Regions from separate parts of the Cupriavidus sp. GW823-FHT07B10 genome, predicted to be linked through region 2. Evidence: predicted binding sites of a transcription regulator. Region 2 holds the regulator's gene; the other holds the start of a gene.
What was found. The regulator sigma-54, encoded in region 2, starts transcription at its own class of promoters, with help from an activator protein. The targets are predictions, from matches to a motif close to TGGCANGNAANCTGCTTT.
Positions count from the first base shown of each region.

Region 1: AC1Q6V_RS12715 (ammonium transporter) is a predicted target of sigma-54. The motif match lies at 2,697-2,714, and genes of this name have one in related genera.

Region 1 is NZ_JBXAGS010000005.1:66,830-71,413, reverse strand. Features, by position in the region: gene AC1Q6V_RS12725 (Bcr/CflA family multidrug efflux MFS transporter) at 1-375, shown strand, start outside; gene AC1Q6V_RS12720 (mechanosensitive ion channel family protein) at 395-1,249, opposite strand; gene AC1Q6V_RS12715 (ammonium transporter) at 1,463-2,665, opposite strand; gene AC1Q6V_RS12710 (HU family DNA-binding protein) at 3,175-3,456, shown strand; gene AC1Q6V_RS12705 (acyl-CoA thioesterase) at 3,667-4,152, shown strand; gene AC1Q6V_RS12700 (CreA family protein) at 4,163-4,584, shown strand, end outside.
Region 2 is NZ_JBXAGS010000001.1:375,646-380,229, forward strand. Features, by position in the region: gene hpf (ribosome hibernation-promoting factor, HPF/YfiA family) at 238-588, opposite strand; gene AC1Q6V_RS01890 (RNA polymerase factor sigma-54) at 637-2,118, opposite strand; gene lptB (LPS export ABC transporter ATP-binding protein) at 2,253-3,053, opposite strand; gene lptA (lipopolysaccharide transport periplasmic protein LptA) at 3,122-3,772, opposite strand; gene lptC (LPS export ABC transporter periplasmic protein LptC) at 3,840-4,469, opposite strand; gene AC1Q6V_RS01910 (KpsF/GutQ family sugar-phosphate isomerase) at 4,513-4,584, opposite strand, start outside.

The sequences.
Region 1 (4,584 bases), on a different contig from region 2:
GTGCGCGGCCGCTCGCTCGATCAGGTGCTCGGGGGCGCGCTGCTGGCTGCCTGTGCGGCGGGCCTGGCGCTGGCTGTTGCCGCGCTTGCAGGCGTGGCGGTGCTGCCGGTGCTGCTGGCGGGCTTTTTTGTCTTTATCGGCGCGCTCGGCTGCGTATCGCCGAATGCATCGGCACTGGCGCTCGCCCATCAGGGCCATCGCGCCGGCACGGCTTCGGCGCTGATGGGCACGCTGCAGTTTTCACTCGGGACGCTGGGCGGCGCGGCAGTCAGCCTGTGGCGCGACGGCACCGCGCTGCCGCTGGGCGTGGTGATGGCAGCCTGCGGCGCGGGCGCGGTGCTGATGCGATACTACGGGCGCTCAGGCCCCCGCTGATACCGTCTGCGAGCCGTCGTCAGGCAGCCTGTTGCGCGGCGGCCTGCTGCGCCAAAGCCTGTTGCACCACCACCATCTGCGCCGGCATTGGTGCGGCATAGCCGGCCTGGCCGAAGCTCTCGCGGATGATGCGGTTGGTATCGAAATAGACTTGCCAGTAGTGGTCGTTGTGGCAGTACGGACGCACCGCCAGCACCGGGCCGACCAGCGTGAACTCCAGGATCTCGACATCGACCGGGGGCTCGGCCAGCACGTTGGGGATCTCCGCGATGCGGGCCTTCAGCAGCGCTGCCGCATGGGCGGTGTCGGTGCTGCCGGCAAGCTGCGCTTTCAGTTCCACGCGCCGGTACGGGTTGGCCGTGAAGTTCTGGATGGTATCGCTGAAGATCTTGTTGTTGCCGACCACGGTCTGCACATTGTCCGGTGTGTCGAGCGAGGTCGCGAACAGGCCGATCTCGCGCACTGTTCCGGTCACGCCGCCGATCGTCACGAAGTCTCCCACCTTGAACGGGCGCAGCACCACCAGGAACGCACCGGCAGCGAAGTTCGCCATCAACCCCGACCAGGCCATGCCGATGGCCACGCCAGCGGCGGCGATCAGTGCGGCGAAGGTCGTGGTCTGGATGCCGAAGTAGCCGAGGATGCCGATCACCAGCACCACGTTCAGCGTCACGGTGACGATCGAGCCGACATAGCGCAGCAGCGTGGGATCGACCTTCTGCTTGCCGAGCGCGTTCTGCACCATGCGCACGACAAAGTGGATCAGCCAGCGGCCGATGACCCAGAAGGCAAGGGCCGCCAGGATCTTGACCCCGAATTCTGTCGCGTAGGTGACGACCAGGGCCTTGAGGTTATCGAAGGTAGTGGCATCCATCGGCGTAGTCCTTTCATGTTGGTGTCCGGCCGGCCGCCGGCACAACATCCCCCGATTCAGCCGGCAGCAATGTGCTAGCCCTGCGCGCTGTTGCGGCGCAATACATGGGCACGGCAATTATTGAGACGCCGTACCGGAAGTGCAAGCAAATTATTGTTAAGACAAGCTGCCTTGCGCAGCTTGTCAATTTAAATCAGGACGGCCCGCACGCCATTACCAGTTGGTTTCCCGTTCCGGCGTTGCCGAAATCCGGTGCAAGGTCAGGTCCGCTCCGTTGAATTCGCCTTCGGCATCGAGCCGGATGCCCACCAGCTTCTTCAGCGCGCCATATACCAGGGTGCCCCCGGCCAGCGCCACCACGATGCCAAGCACGGTGCCGATCGCCTGCGCGCCCAGCGACACACCGCCCAACCCGCCCAGCGTCCTGGCCCCGAAGATGCCCGCGGCAATGCCGCCCCAGGCGCCGCACAGCCCGTGCAGAGGCCACACGCCGAGCACGTCATCGATATGCCATTTGTTCTGCGCCAGCGTGAACATATAGACAAAGAGCGCGCCGGCCACCGCGCCGGTGATCAGCGCGCCGAGCGGGTGCATCAGGTCCGAGCCAGCGCACACCGCCACCAGTCCGGCCAGCGGCCCGTTGTAGGCAAAGCCCGGGTCGTTGCGTCCGGCCGCCCAGGCCGCCAGCGTGCCGCCGGCCATTGCCATCAGCGAGTTGATTGCCACCAGGCCGCTGACCTTGTCGACCGTCTGCGCGCTCATGACGTTGAAGCCGAACCAGCCCACCGCCAGCACCCAGGCGCCTAGCGCCAGGAACGGGATGTTTGAGGGCGGATGGGCGCTGATGCGGCCGTCCTTCTGGTAGCGCCCGCGCCGTGCGCCCAGCAGCAGCACCGCGGGCAGCGCGATCCAGCCGCCCAGCGCATGCACCACCACCGAGCCGGCGAAGTCATGGAATGGCGCGCCGGCCACGCGCGTAATCCAGTCCTGCACACCATAGCGCTGGTTCCAGGCGATGCCTTCGAAGAACGGATAGACAAAACCTACCAGCACGAAGGTGGCGACCAGTTGCGGGTTGAAGCGTGAACGCTCGGCAATACCGCCCGAGATAATCGCAGGAATGGCCGCGGCAAATGTCGCCAGGAAAAAGAACTTGACCAGTTCGTAACCGTTTTTCTGCGCCAGCGTTTCGGCCCCGGACATGAATTGCACGCCGTAGGCAATGGTGTAGCCGATAAAGAAATAGGCGATGGTCGAAACTGCAAAATCCACCAGGATCTTTACCAGTGCGTTGACCTGGTTCTTCTTGCGCACCGTGCCCAGTTCCAGGAAGGCGAAGCCGGCGTGCATGGCCAGCACCATGATGGCGCCTAGCAGGATAAACAGGGCGTCGGTGCCGGTCTTCCAGTCGTCCATAGTGACCTCATGCTCAAAATGGGAGCGTGAGTACGCAAAAAGCATTCCAGCAACGGCCGCATCCTGGTGCCATGTGCACCTTGTCGGGTAAAACCGCACCGGAATGCCGCGCGCAGGCAGGGGCGGGCGCTGCTGGTAGCGTTGCCGCTGGCATCGCCGTGATAGTGCAGATGCGCCAAAATGGCGCGAAACGGCGGCGCGGGCTGAACCGTTATGGTGCGGCGCCCCATTTGTGGGAATCTATCCTATGCTGCTGGTTTGCCCCACGCGCGGGCCGGTCTGGCGTTGCCGCGCTGCGGAACGGCCCGGCAAAGCCGGCTTCTGGCAAGCGGGAAAAGCGTGGAAAATTGCCCGCTAACCGGCCTCAATCAAGGATTTGCGGGTTTTTTTGTCGCATTGGTGCCACTGGGGATTGCTCTACGCGCGACGGGCAGATTAGACTGCGCCGATCGATGGCTTTGCCGCGAGGCACGCACATCGGTGACGACGACCAACAAGGGAAATCAGCCATGAATAAAGGTGAACTGGTATCGGCCATCGCCGCGGAAGCAGAACTGAGCAATGCCGCCGCCGAGCGCGCGCTCAACGCAGCGCTGGACAGTATCAAGAAGGCAGTGGCAAAGGGCGATTCGGTGACGCTGGTGGGCTTTGGCAGCTTCAGCGCCGGCAAACGCGCCGCCCGCACCGGCCGCAATCCGCGCACCGGTGAAACCATCAAGATCCCGGCCGCCAAGACGGTCAAGTTCTCTGCCGGGCAGGGTTTCAAGGACGCGGTGAACAAGAAGAAGTAAGCAGTTTGCGTCCACAGCGTGAAAAGCGGCCTTGCAGGCCGCTTTTTTGTTGCATGGCACGGCCACGCCTGCCGGTACCGGGCTGCAGCCGGCAACGGCGGGCACGATCCGGGTTAAACTGCCGGCGCCAGCGTTCCGGCGTGCAGTCAGGCAATGCCGCCGTCGCAGGTTCGCCCCAGAAATCCCGCCCCCGCAATCCGTACCCGCATCATGAACGATCTGTCCCACCAGCTTTCCATGACCGTGCTGATGACGCCGGACATGGCCAACTTCTCCGGCAACGTCCACGGCGGCACCATCCTCAAGTACCTGGACATGGTTGCCTATGCCTGCGCCAGCCGCTACGCCGGCCGCTACGTGGTAACGCTGTCGGTCGACCAGGTGGTGTTTCGCCAGCCGATCCACGTGGGCGAGCTGGTGACCTTCCTGGCCTCGGTCAACTTTACCGGCCGCAGCTCGATGGAAATCGGCATCAAGGTGGTGACGGAAAATATCCGCAGCAAGCTGGTGCGCCATACCAACAGCTGCTACTTCACCATGGTGGCCGTGGACGACAACGGCACGCCGGCCGAGGTGCCGCCGCTGGAGCCGCGCGACGAGGTGGAGCGCCAGCGCTTTGCCGCCGCCCAGCAGCGCCGCGCGCTGCGCCAGGAAATGGAAAAGCGCCACGATGACATCAAGTCGTCGGTGACCTGAATACCCCGCCATGAAGCGCTACTGCAATCGCATCCGCACGGTCCTGGCCGTCGTCTGTCTGACGGCCGCCTCGGGCGCCCACGCCGAGGAGATCGGCAGCGTCAGTACCAATTTCCGCATGACCGGCTCCGACAAGGTCGTGATCGAAGCCTATGACGACCCCCAGGTGGACGGCGTGACCTGCTATGTGTCGCGCGCCCGCACGGGCGGCATCAAGGGCCAGCTGGGCATGGCCGAAGACCCGCCGGAGGCATCGATCGCCTGCCGGCAGGTGGCCACGATCGCCTTCAAGGGGCCGATCCGGCAACAGGACAACGTCTTCTCCGAACGCATGTCGATTCTGTTCAAGGCCCTGCATGTCGTGCGCGCGGTCGACCGCAAGCGCAATACGCTGGTGTACCTGACGTACTCCGACCGCATTGTCAGCGGCAG
Region 2 (4,584 bases):
CAGGATTCCCTCTCTTTGTATGGCGCAGCATACACCTTGGCGCAGCGCTTGCGAACACCCTTGCTCATTCGGGTGAAAAGCATCGGCTCCGGCGCCACAGCCGGGCCGCGCCGCCAGTGCGGGCGCGGCATGCCGGCGGCAACCGGGAACGCGAGGGCGCAAAAAAGCCGCGCTTCTTGGCGCGGCTTGCCTGTTCAATCCTGATTCAGCAGCCCGCTGCGGGGCTGCCGGGCACGGTCATTGCTGCATTTGCGCTGCGGCCATCTGGTACTTGACCGCTTCGCGGTCGTGGCCTTGCACGCGATCCTTGTAGCGGATCACCTGACGGTCCAGCTTGTCGACGAGTGCGTCGATCGCTGCATACAGGTCTTCGTGATGCGCTTCGACAAAGATGTCCTTGCCCTTGAGATGTAGATTGATTTCCGCGTACTGACGCCGGTCCTTTTCCTTATGGTTGTCGACAGAGAGCAGCACACTAACGCCAATGACTTGATCGAAATGCCTGACGATTCGCTCCAGCTTCGTTTCCACGTACTCACGCAGAGGGGGCGTGATGTCCAGGTGGTGTCCACTGATCTTGAAGTTCATAGCGCTTCTCCTTCTGAAAGAGCCTCACCAGGCAGGCGGTGGGCTCGGCTACAAAGACTTGCGGAGATTGACTGCGGGGATCTTCAGGGCTTCGCGATACTTGGCAACGGTGCGGCGTGCGACAACGAAGCCTTGTTCGCCCAGCAGTTCGGCAATGCGACTGTCGGAAAGGGGATTCCTCGGGTCTTCGGCTCCTATCAGTTGCTTGATCAAGGCGCGGATGGCCGTTGACGAAGCCGCGCCACCGGTTTCGGTGGACACGTGGCTGCCGAAGAAGTACTTCAGTTCGAAAGTACCCATCGGCGTTGCCATATATTTATTGGTCGTCACCCGGGAGATGGTTGACTCGTGTAAACCCAGTGTATCGGCAATCTCCCGCAAAACCAAGGGGCGCATGGCGATTTCGCCGTGGCTGAAAAAGTTCTTTTGACGCTCGACAATGGCCTGCGAGACACGCAGGATTGTGTCGAACCTCTGCTGGATGTTCTTGATCAGCCAGCGCGCCTCCTGCAGCTTCTGCTGCAGCCCGGCGGTGCCGGACTCACCCTTTGCGCCACGCAGGATTTGCGCATACATGTCATTGATGCGCAGCCTCGGCATCACATCCGGATTGAGCTGCGCGATCCAGCCGCCGCCACCCTTGCGCACGAACACGTCCGGCACCACGAAGTCCGCCTCCGGGCGGCTGTATGCATGGCCGGGGTAGGGCGCCAGCGAGCGGATCAGTTCGTGTGCGGACTTCAGCGCCGCTTCATCCACCTGCAGCGCCTTCTTCAGCCGCGTGTAGTCGCGTACTGCGAGCAACTCCAGGTGGTTGGTCACGATGTTCAGGGCCAGTTCGCGCTGCGGGTGCGTCAGGCGCCGCAACTGCAGGGCCAGGCACTCGGCGGCGTTGCGCGCGCCCACGCCGGGCGGGTCGAAGCTCTGCAGCAGCGTGAGGATGGCGTGGACCTCCTCGATCTCGAACTCGAGTTCTTCCGGCAACTCCGTGCAGATCTCCTCAAGCGATGCGCTCAGGTAGCCATCGTCGTCGAGCGATTCGATCAGGAAGATGGCCAGGCCCTTGTCGCGCGCCGAGATCTTCAGCGGCGTGAGCTGTTCCATCAGGTACTCGCGCAGCGTTGGCTCGGCTTCGCGCAGCTGCATCGGCGTTTTTTCGTCCTCGTCGCCCTGGGGGCGGCGGGCAAAGTCGTCCAGGCTCCAGTCGCTGCTGCCATAGTCGTCGCCGTTGCCGCTGTCGCCATAGCTGTCGTCGTCAGCCGCGCCGTCGGCGCGGGCCTCGCCATTGCCCTGCGGCTCTGCCGGCGCGGGCGCCGGTGCGCTCTGCAGGTTGACCGAGCCGTCGGCCGCCACGCGCAGCGGGCTTTCGATCCAGTCGTTCTCGCGTTCGAGCAGAGGGTTTTCCGTCAGTGCCTGTTCGACCTCTTGCTGCAGTTCCAGCGTGGAAAGCTGCAGCAGCCGGATCGACTGCTGCAGTTGCGGGGTCAGGGCCAGATGCTGGGAAAGGCGGAGCTGTAGCGACGGTTTCATGCGACCTATTCTATGCGCATCTTTCCGTTGTTGGAACGGAAATTGCTATCGCTTATGCGGTCTGATCGCTGCTGGCTGTGGCAGGCCCACGTGCGCCCGCGAATAGGCCTGCCGCTCCATGGCAGGCCGCTGCATCACATGCGGAAGTTCTCGCCCAGGTAGACGCGCCGCACTGCGTCATTGGCGATGATTTCCTCGGGCTGGCCCGCGGCCAGCACCGTGCCTTCGCTGATGATGTAGGCGTGGTCGCAGATGCCGAGCGTCTCGCGCACGTTGTGGTCGGTGATCAGCACGCCGATATTGCGTGCCTTGAGGAAGCTGACGATGCGCTGGATCTCGCCCACGGCGATCGGGTCCACGCCGGCGAAGGGTTCGTCCAGCAGGATGAAGCGCGGCGACGACGCCAGCGCGCGCGCGATTTCCACGCGGCGGCGCTCGCCGCCCGACAGCGACAGCGCCGGGTTGTTGCGCAGGTGCGCGATCTGCAGGTCGTCGAGCAGCGAATCCAGGCGGCGCTCGATCTCGGCCTTGGGCAGGGGCTTGCCGTTGCTCACCTGCAGCTCCAGCACCGCGCGGATGTTCTCTTCGACGTTGAGCTTGCGGAATACCGAGGCTTCCTGCGGCAGGTACGACAGCCCCATGCGCGCGCGCTCGTGGATCGGCAGGCCGCTGATGTGGTCGCCGTCGAGCACGATATCCCCTTCGTCCAGCGCCACCAGGCCCACGATCATGTAGAAGGAGGTGGTCTTGCCCGCGCCGTTGGGCCCGAGCAGGCCGACCACCTCGCCGCTCTTCACGTCGAGCGAGACGTCCTTGACCACCGTGCGCGAGCCATAGCGTTTCTTCAGGTGGCGCACGACCAGCGTGCTGCCGCCGGCAAGGACGGTGGAGGCTTCGACGGAAGGCTTGTCGGCGATGGTTGCGGTATCGGTCATTGGCACAGTCTGGCGTTCAGGCGTTTCTGGCGCCGGCCGCATGCGATGCACGCAGCCGGCGCCAGGCGTCAGGGTTTGTTGGCAGGCGCGGGCGCCGGCTTCAGGTCCAGCGGCGAGCCGCCGCTGCCCGTGGCGCCGGCCTTCTGGTCCTGGCGCGGCGACAGCACCGCGCGCACGCGGCCGGACGGATTGGCGGCCGCGGCATCGCCGCTACCGCCGCCGGCAGCCGTGTAGAACTCCTTGCGGCTGTCGTAGGTCAGCACCGCGCCGCGGATCTCGTCGACCTGCTTGGCGCCCTGCAGGCGCGCCATGCGGGCATTGCCGATCAGCTTGGAGTACTCCTGCTTGCCGTCGTACTCGATGCGGTCGCCCCAGCCGTCGATGTATTCGTCGACGCCTTCGCGCTTCTGCCGGATGTAGGCCTGCTTGCCCGGCTTGGCGGTGGCCACCGCGAACTGGTAGCCCTCGGGATCGGTGCGCAGTTCGGCGGCGTCGGACTTCAGGATCATGGTGCCCTTGGTCAGCACCACATTGCCGGTCAGCGTATAGATCTGCTTGACGTCGTCATAGCTGGCGTTGTCCGCCTCCAGCACCATCGGCTTGTCGCGGTCCGCGCGCTCGGCCAGGGCGGGCTGGGCCAGCAGGCCGAAGGCCATGGCCAGGGCGAGCAGGGCCGGGGCGGTGCGTCGACGGGACGATGTCGTCAGGGAAGCAGTCATGTTGGCAGGGTTGCTTGAGGGCGTCTGGGTACGTTGGTGCGGGTTGGTGCGGCCCCCGGGCCGGGGCTCAGGACCCCGGCGCGCGGCCAGGGGTCGGCCCGGTGATGATGGTGCCGCGTACATTGCCGAGCAATTGTACTTCGCGCGTGACGTTGTTGAAGATCAGGCCGTTGGCGGTCATCACCGACGGGCCGCGCGTCAGCTTGACCGGCTTGTCGGTCTTGACGATGTCGTCATTGACCAGCAGCTGGAAATAACTGGATGCGGCGGTCAGCTGCGGGTCCTTGGACACGTCCACGCCCTGCTGGCGCATGACGAAGCCGTTGCCGTACAGGTCGATCACCGAACCCTCGGCGTTCATGCGGCCCATATCGGCGCGGGCGGTGACCGGCGGGCGGTCCGGCTCATACGCGCGCATGGCGGGCCGGGTCACCTCGTAGGTCTGGTCATCCTCGAAATGGACCATGCGCTCGCCGGTAAAGCGGATTTTGGTGCTGCCGTCCGGCGCCAGCTCAGTGGCCGAGAAGCGGTCCATGAAGTAGTCGGGCTCATGCTTCTTGGCGCTTTGCGCGGCCGGGTCTTCCTTGGGGGAGTTGATCTGGACCAGCCAGAACGTGCTGCCCGCCACGAAGGCCATCAGCAGCAGCGGCAGCAGCCGCATGACGATGCCGCTGAGGGAGGCGAGGAGTGCCTGCATGGTGTCCTTGGCGTTGTGCCGGTTGTGCCGGGCCCGCGCCCGCTCAGATGACCTTGGCGCGGGTCAGGTCGTGGATATGCAGCGCGCCGGTCAGGCGGCCGTCGTCATCCACCAC